2 regions of the Rhizobium sp. K33 genome follow, and region 2 is predicted to be linked to the other one. Evidence: predicted binding sites of a transcription regulator. Region 2 holds the regulator's gene; the other holds the start of a gene.

The links. Region 2 encodes HrcA, which represses chaperone genes, less so after heat shock. Its sites were predicted from a motif close to GTTAGCACTCNCNNNNNGNGAGTGCTAAC; they were not measured.
Region 1: the regulator HrcA is predicted to act here: its motif matches at 4,135-4,163, upstream of groES (co-chaperone GroES).

What each region holds. Positions count from the first base shown of each region.
Region 1 is NZ_CP096478.1:402,832-410,574, forward strand. Features, by position in the region: gene M1E12_RS01840 (glutathione binding-like protein) at 171-878, shown strand; gene M1E12_RS01845 (hypothetical protein) at 945-1,385, opposite strand; gene groL (chaperonin GroEL) at 2,072-3,712, opposite strand; gene groES (co-chaperone GroES) at 3,780-4,076, opposite strand; gene chrA (chromate efflux transporter) at 4,225-5,580, shown strand; gene M1E12_RS01865 (TIGR01459 family HAD-type hydrolase) at 5,689-6,537, shown strand; gene M1E12_RS01870 (bifunctional riboflavin kinase/FAD synthetase) at 6,551-7,531, shown strand; gene M1E12_RS01875 (YeeE/YedE family protein) at 7,641-7,743, shown strand, end outside.
Region 2 is NZ_CP096478.1:4,401,954-4,409,696, forward strand. Features, by position in the region: gene dnaA (chromosomal replication initiator protein DnaA) at 1-1,413, shown strand, start outside; gene hemW (radical SAM family heme chaperone HemW) at 1,531-2,712, opposite strand; gene rdgB (RdgB/HAM1 family non-canonical purine NTP pyrophosphatase) at 2,717-3,361, opposite strand; gene M1E12_RS21250 (VOC family protein) at 3,369-3,782, opposite strand; gene rph (ribonuclease PH) at 3,800-4,516, opposite strand; gene hrcA (heat-inducible transcriptional repressor HrcA) at 4,691-5,779, shown strand; gene grpE (nucleotide exchange factor GrpE) at 5,881-6,507, shown strand; gene ptsN (PTS IIA-like nitrogen regulatory protein PtsN) at 6,583-7,047, opposite strand; gene hpf (ribosome hibernation-promoting factor, HPF/YfiA family) at 7,115-7,690, opposite strand.

The DNA.
Region 1 (7,743 bases), 580 kb from region 2:
TGTGCCGCTTAGATGCATGCTTTTTTGTCGCAGGCATAGGTTAACAGTCTTTGACTGATCGTTCACAAAAATGAAACGACATCGCCGGCCTCGTTCGGTGCTCCACTCTTCCCAAGGCGTGGCACGCTCCCTACTTTCTAAGGCATCCCCCAGCAAATGGAGCCTTAAGCATGGCAGATCTTTCCGCGTTCCCAATCACGACCAAGTGGCCAGCCGCCAATCCAGACGTCATCCAGCTCTACTCGCTGCCGACCCCGAATGGCGTCAAGGCTTCCATTGCGCTGGAAGAACTGGGCCTGGCCTATGAACCGCATCTCGTCGATTTCGGCAGCAATGCACAGAAGAGCCCGGAATTCGTCTCGCTGAACCCGAACGGCCGCATTCCCGCATTGATCGATCCCAATGGCCCCGATGGGAAGCCGATCGGTATCTTCGAGTCCGGCGCCATTCTCATCTATCTCGCGGACAAGACCGGCAAGCTTCTGCCGAAGGAAGGAGCGGCACGTTATGCCGTGCTGCAATGGCTGATGTTCCAGATGGGTGGCGTCGGGCCGATGTTCGGCCAGTATGGCCATTTCTACAAGTTTGCCGCCGACAAGGTGGAGAACAATCCTTACCCCGCCCAGCGCTATCGTGACGAAACCCGCCGTCTGCTCGGTGTGCTGGAAGCGCAACTGGAAAAGGGGCCGTGGTTGATGGGCGAGGACTATACGATCGCCGATATAGCCACTTGGCCGTGGGTGCGTGCGCTCAAGGTCTTTTATGCCGGTGAAACCGATCTCGGCCTTGCCGACTTCCCGCGCGTGCAGGACTGGTGGGCCCGTGCCGAAGCCCGGCCTGCCAGCCAGAAGGGGCTCAACATCCCGGCGCGCGGCTGATCATGTCAGGGGAGGCGTCGGTGGACGCCTTCCTTTCTCCCGGATGTCCCTCAAAGGGAAAGGGCGTCAGACGGGTGAAACGGAAACGGTTGTTGGCAGCTGAAACCGCGGAAAGATGAAAAGCCCGACCATGTTGCCGCCACTGCCTTCGAAGCCGGAGGATTCCCCGATGCAGAAGACCGGCTGGCGGTGCTGGCTGCCGGTGACGATGGTGGTGGAATAGCAGAAACGCGAGGGCTGGGTGGCAGCCTGCTCGAACAGCCTCAGAATATGGCCACGATCCGCCTGCTCATAGCAGCGCATGACAGTCAGCAGACCACATTCGTCATTGTCGAGGCCATGCAGGACCCTGGCGTTGTCCCCAAGCTTCAACAGTCCGTTGGTGAGATCGCCCGTCCAGTCTTCGGACAGGCCAAAGCGGCAGTCATGCTGCCCCAACAGGCCTTTTTCGTCCTGTTCGCTGACCCTGAAAGCGGTCGCGAGATTGGCATTTGCTATTTTGAACAAGGCTTTCCCCAAGTCGATAGCCAGAACCGGCCCACTGTCTTCCCGGCCTGCGGCAGTCCCTGCCGTAGCCACCCCTTCCGGCCGGAGCCGGCATGCCCGTCGAACAGAGCTTCGTTCCTCCGGTTTGCGCCAGTGAACACACCGACGCCACCATGCATCCTCGCCCCTGATCGAGGAAGCACAGCGTAACAGTCCATCTCAGTCAGCCTTCCGACCGACAGACCTGGACGAAGTCAATCGCCGCATATTGCTCCGGGTGCATCCATGTCGCGTTGCATGGCGGTGCATCTCGCGATCCGCCAGGCGTTCATGCTTCCCCCACAAGAAGCTTGAAGAACAACACGCTAGACACGCCGGAGTTAACGCACTGGATACCATGTTTTATTTCGACTGAAAACGGTAGATGTCTCGATTTGGCACAGAATACTCGACCAAGGTAATAAAGCTAAATATTAGGATAAAATAATATACGGCGATTATATGGCATCTGCGCGCTCGTGATGGAGCAGTGCTTGCATGTCACTTCACAGATATTGAAATATTAGAAAGTTTTTTGTCAACAGTTCAGTTGGACATCCGCCGTCGCCATCTTTGGGTGCACCAGCACGCCAAAGAAAAGGGCGACCCGAGGGCCGCCCTTCCACAAGACTGAACCGGATGGTCCAGATGATAAGACCCTGTTGGTCTTACATCATGTCCATGCCGCCCATGCCGCCCATGCCGCCCGGCATGCCGCCAGCAGCTTCCTTCTTCGGAAGTTCGGCGATCATGGCTTCGGTGGTGATGAGCAGCGAAGCAACCGAAGCTGCGTTCTGCAGAGCCGTGCGGACAACCTTGACCGGGTCGACGATACCCATGGCGATCATGTCGCCGAATTCGCCGGTCTGGGCGTTGTAGCCGAAGTTTTCTTCGTTCTTGTCGAGGATCTTGCCGACGATGATCGAAGCTTCGTCACCAGCGTTGGTGGCGATCTGGCGAACCAGAGCCTGAAGCGCGCGGCGAACGATGTTGATACCGGCTTCCTGGTCGTCGTTGACGCCCTTGGCGGTGATCTTCGTGGACGAACGCAAGAGAGCGGTTCCGCCGCCCGGTACGATGCCTTCCTGAACGGCCGCGCGGGTCGCGTTCAGAGCGTCGTCGATGCGGTCCTTGCGCTCCTTGACTTCGATTTCGGTCGAGCCGCCGACGCGGATGACGGCAACGCCACCGGCGAGCTTGGCCAGACGCTCCTGGAGCTTTTCGCGGTCGTAGTCCGAAGTGGTTTCTTCGATCTGCGCCTTGATCTGGGCAACGCGGCCTTCGATGTCCGACTTCTGGCCGTTACCATCGACGATCGTGGTGTTTTCCTTGGTGATGGAAACCTTCTTGGCGCGGCCGAGCATGTCGAGGGTGACAGACTCGAGCTTGATGCCGAGGTCTTCCGAGATCACGGTACCACCGGTCAGGATCGCGATGTCTTCCAGCATGGCCTTGCGGCGATCGCCGAAGCCCGGAGCCTTGACGGCAGCGATCTTCAGGCCGCCACGCAGCTTGTTGACGACGAGCGTAGCAAGGGCTTCGCCTTCGACGTCTTCAGCGATGATGACGAGCGGCTTGCCGGTCTGAACGACAGCTTCGAGAACCGGCAGCATGGCCTGGAGGTTCGAGAGCTTCTTCTCGTGCAGCAGGATGAACGCGTCTTCGAGGTCAGCGACCATCTTTTCCGGGTTCGTCACGAAGTAGGGGCTGAGGTAGCCGCGGTCGAACTGCATGCCTTCGACGACTTCGAGTTCGGTTTCAGCGGTCTTGGCTTCTTCGACGGTGATGACGCCTTCGTTGCCAACCTTCTGCATGGCTTCAGCGATGTCGTTACCGACCTGCGTGTCGCCGTTTGCCGAGATCGTGCCGACCTGGGCAACTTCAGCCGAGGTGGAGATCTTCTTGGCCTTGGCCTGGAGGTCCTTGACGACTTCTGCAACAGCGAGGTCGATACCGCGCTTCAGGTCCATCGGGTTCATGCCGGCAGCAACGGCCTTGGCACCTTCGCGAACGATGGCCTGGGCCAGAACGGTTGCAGTCGTGGTGCCGTCACCGGCGATGTCGTTGGTCTTCGAAGCAACTTCGCGGACCATCTGGGCGCCCATGTTCTCGAACTTGTCTTCCAGTTCGATTTCCTTGGCAACCGATACACCGTCCTTGGTGATGCGCGGAGCGCCGAAGGACTTGTCGATGATGACGTTACGACCCTTCGGGCCGAGGGTAACCTTCACGGCGTCTGCGAGGATATCGACGCCATGCAGCATCTTTTCGCGCGCGGTGCGGCCAAACTTGATTTCTTTAGCAGCCATGTTCAAACTCCCGGGCGTCTAGCCCATTGTTGACTTGGTTAAAAAGCAAGGTGGGATCAGGCTGAGATCAGCCGATGATGCCCATGATGTCGGCTTCCTTCATGATCAGCAGGTCGACGCCGTCGAGCTTGACCTCGGTGCCGGACCACTTGCCGAACAGAACGCGGTCGCCGACCTTCACGTCGAGGGCAACCTGCTTGCCGCTTTCGTCGCGGGCGCCAGGACCAACGGCGATGACTTCGCCTTCAGCCGGCTTTTCCTTGGCGGTGTCGGGAATGATGATGCCGCCCTTGGTCTTTTCTTCGGACTCGACGCGCTTGACGACAACGCGATCGTGCAGAGGACGGAAATTGGTGCTTGCCATTGTCTAATCCCTCGATCAAATGACATTCGCGATCCCGGACGGGACCACATCGGAATTTGTTAGCACTCTCCCTCAGGGAGTGCCAGCGACGCTGAGATAAGAACAGGCTCTAAACGAGTCAAGCGTCTCGTGAAAAAAGGGAAGGTGCATGCCGGCCAAAAAAACCGACATTCACGACACCCAGGTCCTGACCGACCGCCGTGCATCCCCGACATTTTCCGAGCTAACCTCCGCCTTCGCCCGGATCGGCGTCCTCTCCTTCGGCGGCCCGGCAGCGCAGATCGCGCTGATGCACAAGATCTGCGTCGAGGAAAAGCGCTGGATCGATGAAGACCGTTATCTGCATGCCTTGAACTACTGCATGCTGCTTCCGGGCCCCGAGGCGCAACAACTTGCCACCTATATCGGCTGGCTCCTGCATGGCGTGCGCGGCGGCATTGTCGCCGGCCTGCTCTTCGTTCTGCCGGGCCTGGCCGTCATCCTCGGCCTGTCTGCGCTTTACGCGCTTTATCAGGAGACAAGCCTCGTCACCGGCCTCTTCTTCGGCTTGAAGGCAGCCGTGCTGGCGATTGTCGTCGAGGCGGTCATCCGCATCGGAAAGCGGGCGCTGAAGACGGCTTTTCATCGGGGACTGGCGGCCGCAGCCTTCTTCGCGCTCTTCCTGTTCTCCGTGCCGTTCCCGCTCGTCGTGCTCGCTGCTGCGCTCATGGGCTTGCTCCACGCACGAGGCAAGGAAACGTCGGCGGCGGAGATCTCGCAAGAGATCGGCGCGCGTCCCCCCTTTGCCAGTCAGGTGGCCACGCTTCTGTTCTGGATCGCGGTCTGGCTCGCACCTTTGCCGCTGCTGTGGTGGGCGCTGCCGGAAACGGCACTTCCCGAAGTCCAAAGCTTCTTCTCGAAGATGGCGCTCGTCACCTTCGGCGGCGCCTATGCGGTGCTTGCCTATGTCGCACAGGTCGCGGTCGATCACTATGCCTGGCTGAAACCCGGCGAGATGCTCGATGGTCTCGCACTCGCCGAGACGACGCCCGGCCCGCTGGTGCTCGTGCTCTCCTATGTCGGCTTCCTGGCCGGCTTCCGTCAAAGCGGTGCGCTCGACCCGCTCGTCGGCGGGTTGCTCGGTGGCTTAATCGCCGCCTGGGCCACTTTCATTCCGAGCTTCATCTGGATCTTCGCCGGTGCCCCCTATATCGAGCGGCTGCGCGGCAACCGACTGCTCAGTGCAGCCCTTTCGGCGATCACCGCCGCCGTGGTCGGCGTCATCCTCAATCTCGCCGTCTGGTTCGCACTGCATGTCGTCTTTACCCAGGTGGAGCCGGTCGATCTCGTCAGTTTAGGTCCGCTGACGCTCTCCGTTCCGCAGCCGGTCTGGTCCTCGCTCGACTGGCAGGCCCTGGTCATCGCCGTCATCTCGGCCGTCCTCATCTTCCGCTTCCATATCGGCATCGGCAAGACGCTGCTCGCTGCAGGCGCGCTGGGGCTGGCGGCCCGTTTCCTGCTCTGACGCTAAAGGCAACGGCTGCCAATTTCGGGCCTCACGACGCTTGCCCCTTGCCTTGCCGCCCGTCCTTTGCCATGTCACCGGACACACTTCGAGCAGTCAGGACAGATGATGACCCGCAGCATTTCCACCCTCGGTGACGTAACCGACGCCTATGACGTCATTCTCTGCGATGTCTGGGGCGTGCTGCACAACGGCATTGACGCCTTCCCGCTCGCCGGCGAAGCGCTGACCGCCGCGCGGGAAAAGGGCCTGACGGTGGTGCTGATTACCAATTCGCCCCGACCCGCCATCGGCGTCATCCCGCAGCTGCGCGCCATCGGTGTTCCCGACAGCGCCTATGACCGCATTGTCACGTCGGGCGATGTCACCCGCACGCTGATCGCCGCCGGACCGAAGAAGGTCTTTCTGCTCGGCCCCGAACGCGACCTGCCGCTCTTCGACGGTCTCGACGTGGAGGTGGTCTCGAAGGAAGAGGCAGACTGCGTGGTCTGCACCGGCTTCTTCGACGACGAGGTCGAGACACCGGAAGACTACCGCGACATGCTGACGGATTTTGTCGCCCGGAAGGTGCCGCTGATCTGCGCCAATCCGGATCTGGTCGTCGAGCGCGGTCACCGCATCATCCCCTGCGCCGGCGCTGTTGCCGCATTTTACACAGCACTCGGCGGCGAGACCCGCATCGCCGGCAAGCCGCATGCACCGATCTACGCCGCAACGCTGGCGGCGGCAAAGGAAGCCCGCGGCGACTTCGACAAGGCCCGCGTGCTCGCCATCGGCGACGGCATGCCGACCGACGTCAAGGGTGCCGTCGATGCCGGCCTCGACCTTCTCTACATCTCCGGCGGCATCCACGCTGCGGATTACGCGGCAAACGGCCTGACCGACGAGGGCAAGCTGCATGTCTTCCTCGATCGCGAAAAGGTCGCGCCGCAATACTGGATGCACAGGCTGGCATGAGGCGCATGCTGAGATGACCATCTTTCACCGCAATGAAAAGAAGGAACCGCTGCCCGCAGCGCTGCGCGGCGGCGTCGTTGCCATCGGCAATTTCGACGGGGTGCATCGCGGTCATCAGGCGGTATTGAACCGTGCCTTGGAGCGCGCCGAAGCGCTCGGCGTTCCCGCGCTGGTCCTGACCTTCGAGCCCCATCCGCGCACCGTCTTCAATCCGGACAAGCCGGTCTTCCGGCTCACCCCGCCATCCTTGCGCGCCCGCATCCTTCAGGCCATGGGCTTCCATTCGGTCATCGAATATCCCTTCGATCGGGAATTCTCCCAGCGCTCGGCCGAGGATTTCGTCCAGTCGATCCTGGGCGACTGGCTCGGCGCCAAGGAGGTCGTGACCGGCTTCGATTTCCATTTCGGCAAGGGAAGGGAAGGCGGCCCCGCCTACCTCATGCAGGCCGGAAGCCGCCACGGCTTCGGCGTCAGCCTCGTCGATGCCTTCCGCGACGAAGGGGCCGAGGTCATCTCATCCAGCCGCATCCGCGGCCTGATCGCAGACGGCGATGTTGCCCAGGCAGCTGGTCTCCTCGGCTATCGCTATACGGTCGAGGCGGAGATCATGAAGGGCCAGCAGCTTGGCCGGACGCTGGGTTTTCCGACAGCCAACATGCATCTGCCGCCGGAAGCGACGCTCAAGCCCGGCATCTATGCCGTCCGCTTCCGCCGGCCCGACGGCATCATCCGCGATGGTGTCGCGAGCTTCGGCTATCGCCCGACCGTCACCAGCAATGGCAATCCCTGGCTCGAAACCTTCGTCTTCGACTTCTCCGGCGATCTCTACGGCGAGACCTGCTCCGTCTCGCTCTTCGGCTTCCTGCGCGATGAGTGGAAGTTCGACGGGCTGGATCCGCTCGTCGCCCAGATCCACAAGGATGCGGAGGAGGCGAGGGCGCTGCTCTCGGGCGTCAAGCCGCTTGGGCCGCTCGACGCTGCGATTACCTTCTGAGGTAACACTCCACCGTCGTCGATGTGAGTTGCCGAGCCGCTCAGCGTCACATATGCATGGTCATATGTAAGATCGGCCCGTGACCCGGCGGGCGACGCTGGAGACTATCTTGACCGAATTCACCCCCTTGATGTCTTTCGCCGGAGGCCTGCTGATCGGCCTCTCGGCACTCCTCCTGATGCTGACCTGGGGCCGCATCGCCGGCATGACCG
Region 2 (7,743 bases):
CGACTGAAGGCTCAGGTCGGGGTCGACGTCTACCAAAGCTGGTTTGGGCGCCTGAAGCTCCATTCCGCATCGAAGAGCGTGGTCCGTCTGACGGTCCCCACCACTTTCCTGAAGTCGTGGATCAACAACCGCTATCTCGATCTCATCACCTCCATCTTCCAGGCCGAAGATCCCTCGATCCTCAAGGTCGAGATCATGGTGCGCAGCGCAAGCCGCAGCACCCGCGGTCCGCAGGTGGAAGAGCGCGCGGCCGGCAGCGAAGCCGCCCAGCCCGCGGCCGCCCGCAAGTCCGGTCCCCAGTCGATCGGCCAGATCGCGCAGCCGCAGACCCCGTCCAACGGGACGGCTCCGCGCAGCCAGAGCGGTCCGCTCTTCGGTTCGCCGCTCGACAGCCGCTACACCTTTGATGGCTTCGTGGAAGGCGCGTCCAACCGCGTGGCCCTCGCTGCCGCCAAGACGATTGCCGAAGCCGGTGCCGGCGCCGTGCGCTTCAACCCGCTCTTCATCCATTCCTCGGTGGGTCTCGGCAAGACGCACCTTCTGCAGGCGATTGCCAATGCGGCCATCCAGAGCCCGCGCCAGCCGCGCGTCGTCTATCTGACGGCCGAATACTTCATGTGGCGCTTCGCCACCGCGATCCGCGACAACGATGCCCTGACGCTCAAGGACTCGCTGCGCAACATCGACCTCCTGATCATCGACGACATGCAGTTCCTGCAGGGCAAGATGATCCAGCACGAGTTCTGCCATCTCTTGAACATGCTGCTCGACAGCGCCAAGCAGGTCGTCGTCGCCGCCGACCGCGCTCCCTGGGAGCTTGAATCGCTCGATCCGCGCGTTCGTTCGCGCCTCCAGGGTGGCGTTGCCATCGAGATGGAAGCGCCCGACTACGAAATGCGCCTCGACATGATGAAGTCGCGCCTGGAAGTCGCCCGCAAGGACGACCCCTCGCTCGACATTCCCGCAGACATTCTCGAACACGTCGCCCGCAACATCACCAGCAGCGGCCGTGATCTGGAAGGCGCCTTTAACCAGTTGCTCTTCCGTCGCTCCTTCGAGCCGAACCTGTCGATCGAGCGTGTAGACGAGCTGCTCGCTCACCTCGTCGGTGCCGGTGACCAGAAGCGCGTGCGGATCGAAGACATCCAGCGCGTCGTTGCCCGTCATTACAACGTCTCGCGTCAGGAACTCGTCTCGAACCGCCGCACCCGCGTCATCGTCAAGCCGCGCCAGATCGCCATGTATCTGTCGAAGACGCTCACCCCGCGCTCCTTCCCGGAGATCGGCCGTCGCTTCGGCGGACGTGACCACACGACGGTCTTGCATGCTGTTCGCAAGATCGAGGAACTGATCTCGGCCGACCAGAAGCTGTCGCAGGAAATCGAACTCCTGCGCCGCCTGATCAACGAATAAGCGAGCCGTTGTTTGCAGAATACGAAGGCCCGCCGGTTCGTCGCCGGCGGGCTTCTTGCGTTCAATCGAGCGCCTCGGTGCGAGACCTCATCAGCAATTCGGGATTGATAACGGCGCTCAGCAGGCGAGATCGGCGACGACGGCGTCGAGGATCAGCATGCCCGGCGGCGTGCAGCGCAGCCGCGAATTGCCGAGGCGCTCGATGAAGCCCTGGTCCAGCAGGAACTGCTCCTTGTCCGGATCGGGATCGCGGCCGGAAAGCTGCTGCCAGCGGGAGAGGTCGACACCCTCGCGCAGGCGAAGCCCCATCAGCAACAATTCGTCCGCCTGCGCCTCGTGATCCAGCTCCTCGCGGTCGATGATGCCATGGCCGTTCTGCTCGACGGCGGAAAGCCAGGTCTCGGGATGACGTTCGGCCACCGTTGCGATCTTGCTCCGCCCCTGCGTCAGCCGTCCATGCGCGCCGGGGCCGATCCCGGCATAATCGCCGTAGCGCCAATAGGTGAGGTTGTGCCGACTTTCGGCTCCCGGGCGGGCATGGTTGGAAACCTCATAGGCCGGCAAGCCTTCGCGCGCCGTGATCTCCTGCGTCGCCTCGTAAAGGGTTGCGGCATGCTCGTCGTCGGGCACGATCAGCTTGCCGGCCTTGTGCAGGCCGTAAAAGGCGGTGCCTTCCTCGATGGTCAACTGGTAGAGCGAGAGGTGATCGACCGCATAGGAGATCGCCTCCTTCAACTCCTTCTCCCAGGCCTCGACCGTCTGGTTGGGGCGGGCATAGATGAGATCGAAGGACATGCGCGGAAAGATCTCGCGTGCCAGCCGGATCGCCTTCAGCGCATCCGCCACGTCATGCAGTCGTCCGAGAAATCTAAGATCCGGATCATTCAGCGCCTGCACGCCGAGCGACACCCGGTTAACCCCTGCGGCCCTGTAGCCGCGGAAACGGGTCGCCTCGACGCTGGAGGGGTTCGCCTCCATCGTGATCTCGATGCCGTCGGGCGTGTGCCAGTTGGCGGCGATCCCGTCGAGGATCGCGCCGACCGTCGAAGGATCCATCAGCGAAGGCGTGCCGCCCCCCATGAAGACGCTGGTCACCGTCTTCGGCCCCGACAACGCCCGCACGGCCTTCAGCTCAGTAAGGAACGCCTGAACGAAGCGCGCCTGATCGACCGGCTGATGCCGCACATGGCTGTTGAAGTCGCAGTAAGGGCACTTGGCCGCGCAGAAGGGCCAATGCACGTAAACGCCGAAGCCGGGTTCTCCCGTATCGGGCAGCAGCGTGAAGGACCGGTCGGTCAACGCTTCAGGCCTCCAGGCAGGTTTCGACGAAGAGCTTGAAGGCCCGTGCCCGGTGCGACAGGGCGGCCGCATCGCCCGGCTTCCAGCCATGCTTCTCGTCCGCCGTCATCTCGCCGAAGGTGCGTTCATGCCCCTCAGGCTGGAAGATCGGGTCGTAACCGAAGCCGGCGGACCCACGCGGCGGCCAGGCAATGGTGCCTTCGACCTCGCCGCGGAAGAATTCGGTGTGACCGTCCGGCCAGGCGAGACAGAGCACGCTGACGAAGCGGCAGGTCCGCTGGGCGGCTTCCGTCGCGCCCCGCTCGGCAAGCGCCTTTTCGACCTTTTCCATCGCCCAGGGGAAATCACGCGTGCCGTCTTCCCGCTCCGCCCAGTTGGCCGTGTAGACGCCGGGCGCACCATCAAGCGCATCGATCACCAGCCCGCTGTCATCCGACAGCGCCGGCAGACCGGACGCCTTGGCCGAGGCCAATGCCTTGATCGCGGCATTCTCTTCGAAAGTCGTGCCGGTTTCCTCAGGCTCGACGAAAGCAAGGTCCTTGGCCGATTTGGCCGAGAAGCCGAAGGAGCCGATCAGGTCGGCGATCTCGGCAATCTTGCCGGCATTGTGGCTGGCCACGACGATCATGCGGGTGTCAAGCTTGCGCATGGGGTCCTCAGAGATTCCAGAGTTTGGGTTCGGCGCATTCCAGGCTGTTGCCGGCCGGGTCGCGGAAGTAGATGGAACGGGCGCCGGTCGGCCAGCGGAAATCGGCCTCGATCGCCACTCCGGCGGCTGTCAGCTTCGCGGCCATCTCGTCCAGTCTGTCTCCCGAAACGCGAAAGCAGAGGTGTCCCGCACCTGTGGTGCCATGTGGCGGCACGGGCAGCGCACCGGGAGACGCAGCCTTCACCGTCTCCTCGGCGTTGAAGATCAGCACCACGGTCTGACCGCAGCGGAAGAAGATGTGCCGGTCATCGTGGCGGGCGATGCGCTTGAGACCGAGGACGGTGCCGTAGAAGTGCTCGGCGGCATCCAGATCGGACGCATAGAGCGCGGCCTCCAGAACACCTTCGATCTCCTGTGCCATCGACCCGGCCCTCAGTCTCAGCCGATTGCCTGCTTCTGCAGGGCCACCAGTTCATCGATACCGTTGCGGGCAAGGCCAAGCAGCGTCAGGAACTCGTCCTGGCTGAAGGGCTTGCCTTCCGCGGTGCCCTGGATTTCGACGATGCCGCCGGAGCCGGTCATGACGAAGTTGGCATCGGTCTCGGCGGCCGAGTCTTCCAGGTAATCCAGGTCGATCACCGGCTGGCTTGCAAAGATCCCGCAGGAGATCGCGGCGATATGGTCCTTCAGAACCTTCTCGACCTTCACCATGCTGCGCGCTTCCATCCACTTCAGGCAGTCGTGCAGGGCGATCCAAGAGCCGGTGATTGCCGCCGTGCGCGTGCCGCCATCCGCCTGGATGACGTCGCAGTCGATCGAGATCTGCCGCTCGCCGAGCGCTTCGAGGTCGACGATGGCGCGCAGCGACCGGCCGATGAGCCGCTGGATTTCCTGAGTGCGGCCGCTCTGCTTGCCGGAGGAGGCTTCGCGGCGCATGCGCTCGCCGGTCGCGCGCGGCAGCATGCCGTATTCGGCCGTCACCCAGCCCTTGCCGGAATTGCGCAGCCACGGCGGCGTCTTGTCCTCAAGGCTTGCGGTGCACAGCACATGCGTGTCGCCGAACTTCACCAGGCAGGAGCCTTCCGCATGCTTGGAGAAATTGCGCTCGAACGAGACCTTGCGCATTTGGTCGGTTTTTCTGCCGGATGGCCGCATTGCAATCTCCTGAGTTGTTCGTTGCCTTCTAAGGAGGGAGCCACCCATTTGCAAAGAAAAACCATGCCGCAACGCCGCAGGAGGCGTGCCGAAGCCTCAAATACCCCTTGGTCATCGAACACGCAGTGATTATATTTGCGCCATGAAACCTCTGAGATCCTGTCCGCTGCGCCAATGGCATCACTGAAGACGACTGTCGCAGACGTTTCCGCGTCGCTGGACGAACGCTCACGGGAAGTGTTTCGCCGCATCGTCGAAACCTATCTCGATTCCGGTGATCCGCTGGGCTCGCGCAACCTGTCGCGCCTGCTGCCGATGTCGCTATCCCCGGCGTCGGTGCGCAATGTCATGAGCGATCTGGAAGATCTCGGCCTCATCTATGCGCCCCATGTCAGCGCCGGTCGACTGCCCACTCAGGCGGGTCTGCGCTTCTTTGTCGACGCCTTCATGCAGGTGGGCGACCTCTCGGAAGGGGAGCGCGACGAGATCGAGCGGCAGATCCGCCCGACCAGCGCCGATCAGCCGATGGAGGCGATGCTGACTGAAGCAAGCCGCATGCTCTCCGGGCTGTCGCGCGGCGCAGGCCTCGTCATATCGTCCAAGAACGATCCCGTCCTGAAGCATGTCGAATTCATCCGGCTCGAGCCGACCAAGGCCCTTGCCGTCCTTGTCGGCGAGCACAATCAGGTCGAAAACCGCATCATCGAGCTACCGGCCGGCGTAACCGCTTCGCAGCTGACGGAAGCGGCGAACTTTCTGAACGCCAATCTTGCCGGCCAGACGCTGCGCGAATTGCGCGGGCAGATCGAGAAGCTGAAGACCCAGGTCGCAAGTGAACTCGACACGCTCTCGCAGGATTTGGTCGAGCGCGGCCTTGCCGTCTGGTCGGGCGAAGTCGCAGAAAAGCAGCCGGCCCGCCTGATCGTGCGTGGCCGTGCCAACCTGCTCGAAGGTCTTGCTGGCTCGGAGGATATCGATCGGCTGAGGCTGCTCTTCGATGACCTCGAGCGCAAGGAAAGCCTGATCGAGATCCTCGACCTTGCCGAAAGCGGCCCGGGCGTGCGCATCTTCATCGGCTCCGAGAACAAGCTCTTTTCGCTGTCGGGTTCCTCGTTGATCGTGGCACCCTACCGCGACGGCGAAGACCGCATCGTCGGTGCCGTCGGCGTCATCGGGCCGACGCGCCTGAATTACTCGCGGATCGTGCCGATGGTCGACTACACCGCGCAGCTGATGGCCCGGCTGTCGCGCAGCGGGCGTTAGGCGGATTTCCCGCCAACCCTTGATTTTTTCACCCCAAACCCTGATATCGGGCACGAATTCGACACCGAGAGTTCGGACACCAAAACCATTCGGAGAACGTCATGACCGAAGAAACCAACAAGAACGGACCTGACGCGGCGGCCCACGAGGCGCACGCAACCGAAGCGGCTGAACAGCAGGCTGCGGGCGCAGACGAGGGCGCGACGGAGGCTCAGCTGGACCCTGTGGAAGCCCTCCAGGCCGAGAACGCCGACTTGCGCGACCGCTTCCTGCGCCTCGCCGCTGAGATGGACAATCTGCGTCGCCGCACCGACCGCGAGATCAAGGACGCGAAGTCCTATGCCGTCACGAGCTTTGCCCGCGACATGCTCTCCGTTTCGGACAATCTTCGTCGCGCCATCGAGACGCTGCCGGAAGAGGCGCGCGCTGCGGCCGACGCAACGCTGACGGCACTGATCGAAGGTGTGGAAATGACCGAGCGCGGCATGCTTGCCACGCTGGAACGCCATGGTGTGCGTAAGATCGACGCCGAGGGCCAGAAGTTCGACCCGAATTTCCATCAGGCAATGTTCGAGGTCCCGAACCCGAATGTTCCCAACAACACGGTGGTTCAGGTTGTCCAGGCTGGCTATGCGATCGGCGAACGCGTCCTGCGCCCGGCCATGGTCGGTGTCGCCAAGGGTGGTCCGAAGGCGGACGCCGTTGCCGAGGACGCCGCCAAGGCTTGAGGGTTTAAGTTAGAGGCCACATGAAAAAAAGCGCCCGATGGGCGCTTTTTTGTTGAGCTCATCTGACGCTGCAGATCAGGCCGCGTTCGAGGCCTGTTCTTCGTTCAGGAAGGTGTAGATCGCCGAAGCGGATTCGGTCGCGCGGAGCTTGGCCACCAGATCCTGGTCGCGCAGCACGCGGGCAATCCGTGACAGGGCCTTGAGATGGTCTGCACCGGCACCTTCGGGTGCGAGGAGCAGGAAAACGAGGTCGACCGGCTGGTCGTCCAGGGCCTCGAAATCCACGGGTGTTTCCAGGCGTGCGAAGACACCGGTGATCTTGGTGATCTTATTGAGCTTGCCATGCGGGATCGCGATCCCATTGCCCACGCCCGTCGAACCCAGACGCTCGCGCTGCAGGATCACGTCGAAGATTTCCCGTTCCGGAATGTCGGTGAGCTTGGAGGCTTTGGCCGCAAGTTCCTGAAGCAGCTGCTTCTTGGAGTTCACCCGGAGGGCCGGTACGACAGCATCCTGCTGCAGCAAATCTGCCAATGCCATATCAATGTCCTTCATGCCTCGGATCGACGAGCGGGCGGCCGCCTCGTGCAGCCGCCCAAGCCGATCCTCAGCCTTTGATGTTGGCGGAATCGATCCACCCGATATTACCGTCATTCCGACGATAAACGATATTCAATTGTTCACTTCCCGGGTTTCTGAACAGAAGAACCGGTTCATCCGTCATGTCGAGAGCCATAACGGCCGTAGCGACCGACATGGTCCGCAGTTTCTTGGTGCTCTCGGCCACGATCGTCGGGGCGTAGTCTTCCGGCAGTTCCTCGTGATCCTCGTCCACGGAGTCCATGACCGTATAGGCCACCTCGATCGGCGGGTTCTGAGCCTCGCCGGCGTGATGATCCTTCAGCTTGCGCTTGTAGCGGCGCAGGCGCTTTTCGACTCGCTCAAAGGCCGTGTCGAAGGCCACTTGCGGATCATTGGCCTCGCCTGCGGCATGCAGGTTCGCGCCGGTATCGAGATGCACCAGGCAATCGGCCGCGAAGCGCGACTGCGACTTCGTGACGACCACTTGCCCGGAATACCCTCCGTCGAAGTACTTGGTAACCGCATCCTGGATTCGGTCTTCGATCCGCTGGCGGAAAGTTTCACCGATTTCCATCTGCTTGCCGGATACACGCACACTCATGGAGTTTCCCTTCTTATGATTGGTTGCGTATCCATTTTACGCCAAGCGACGTC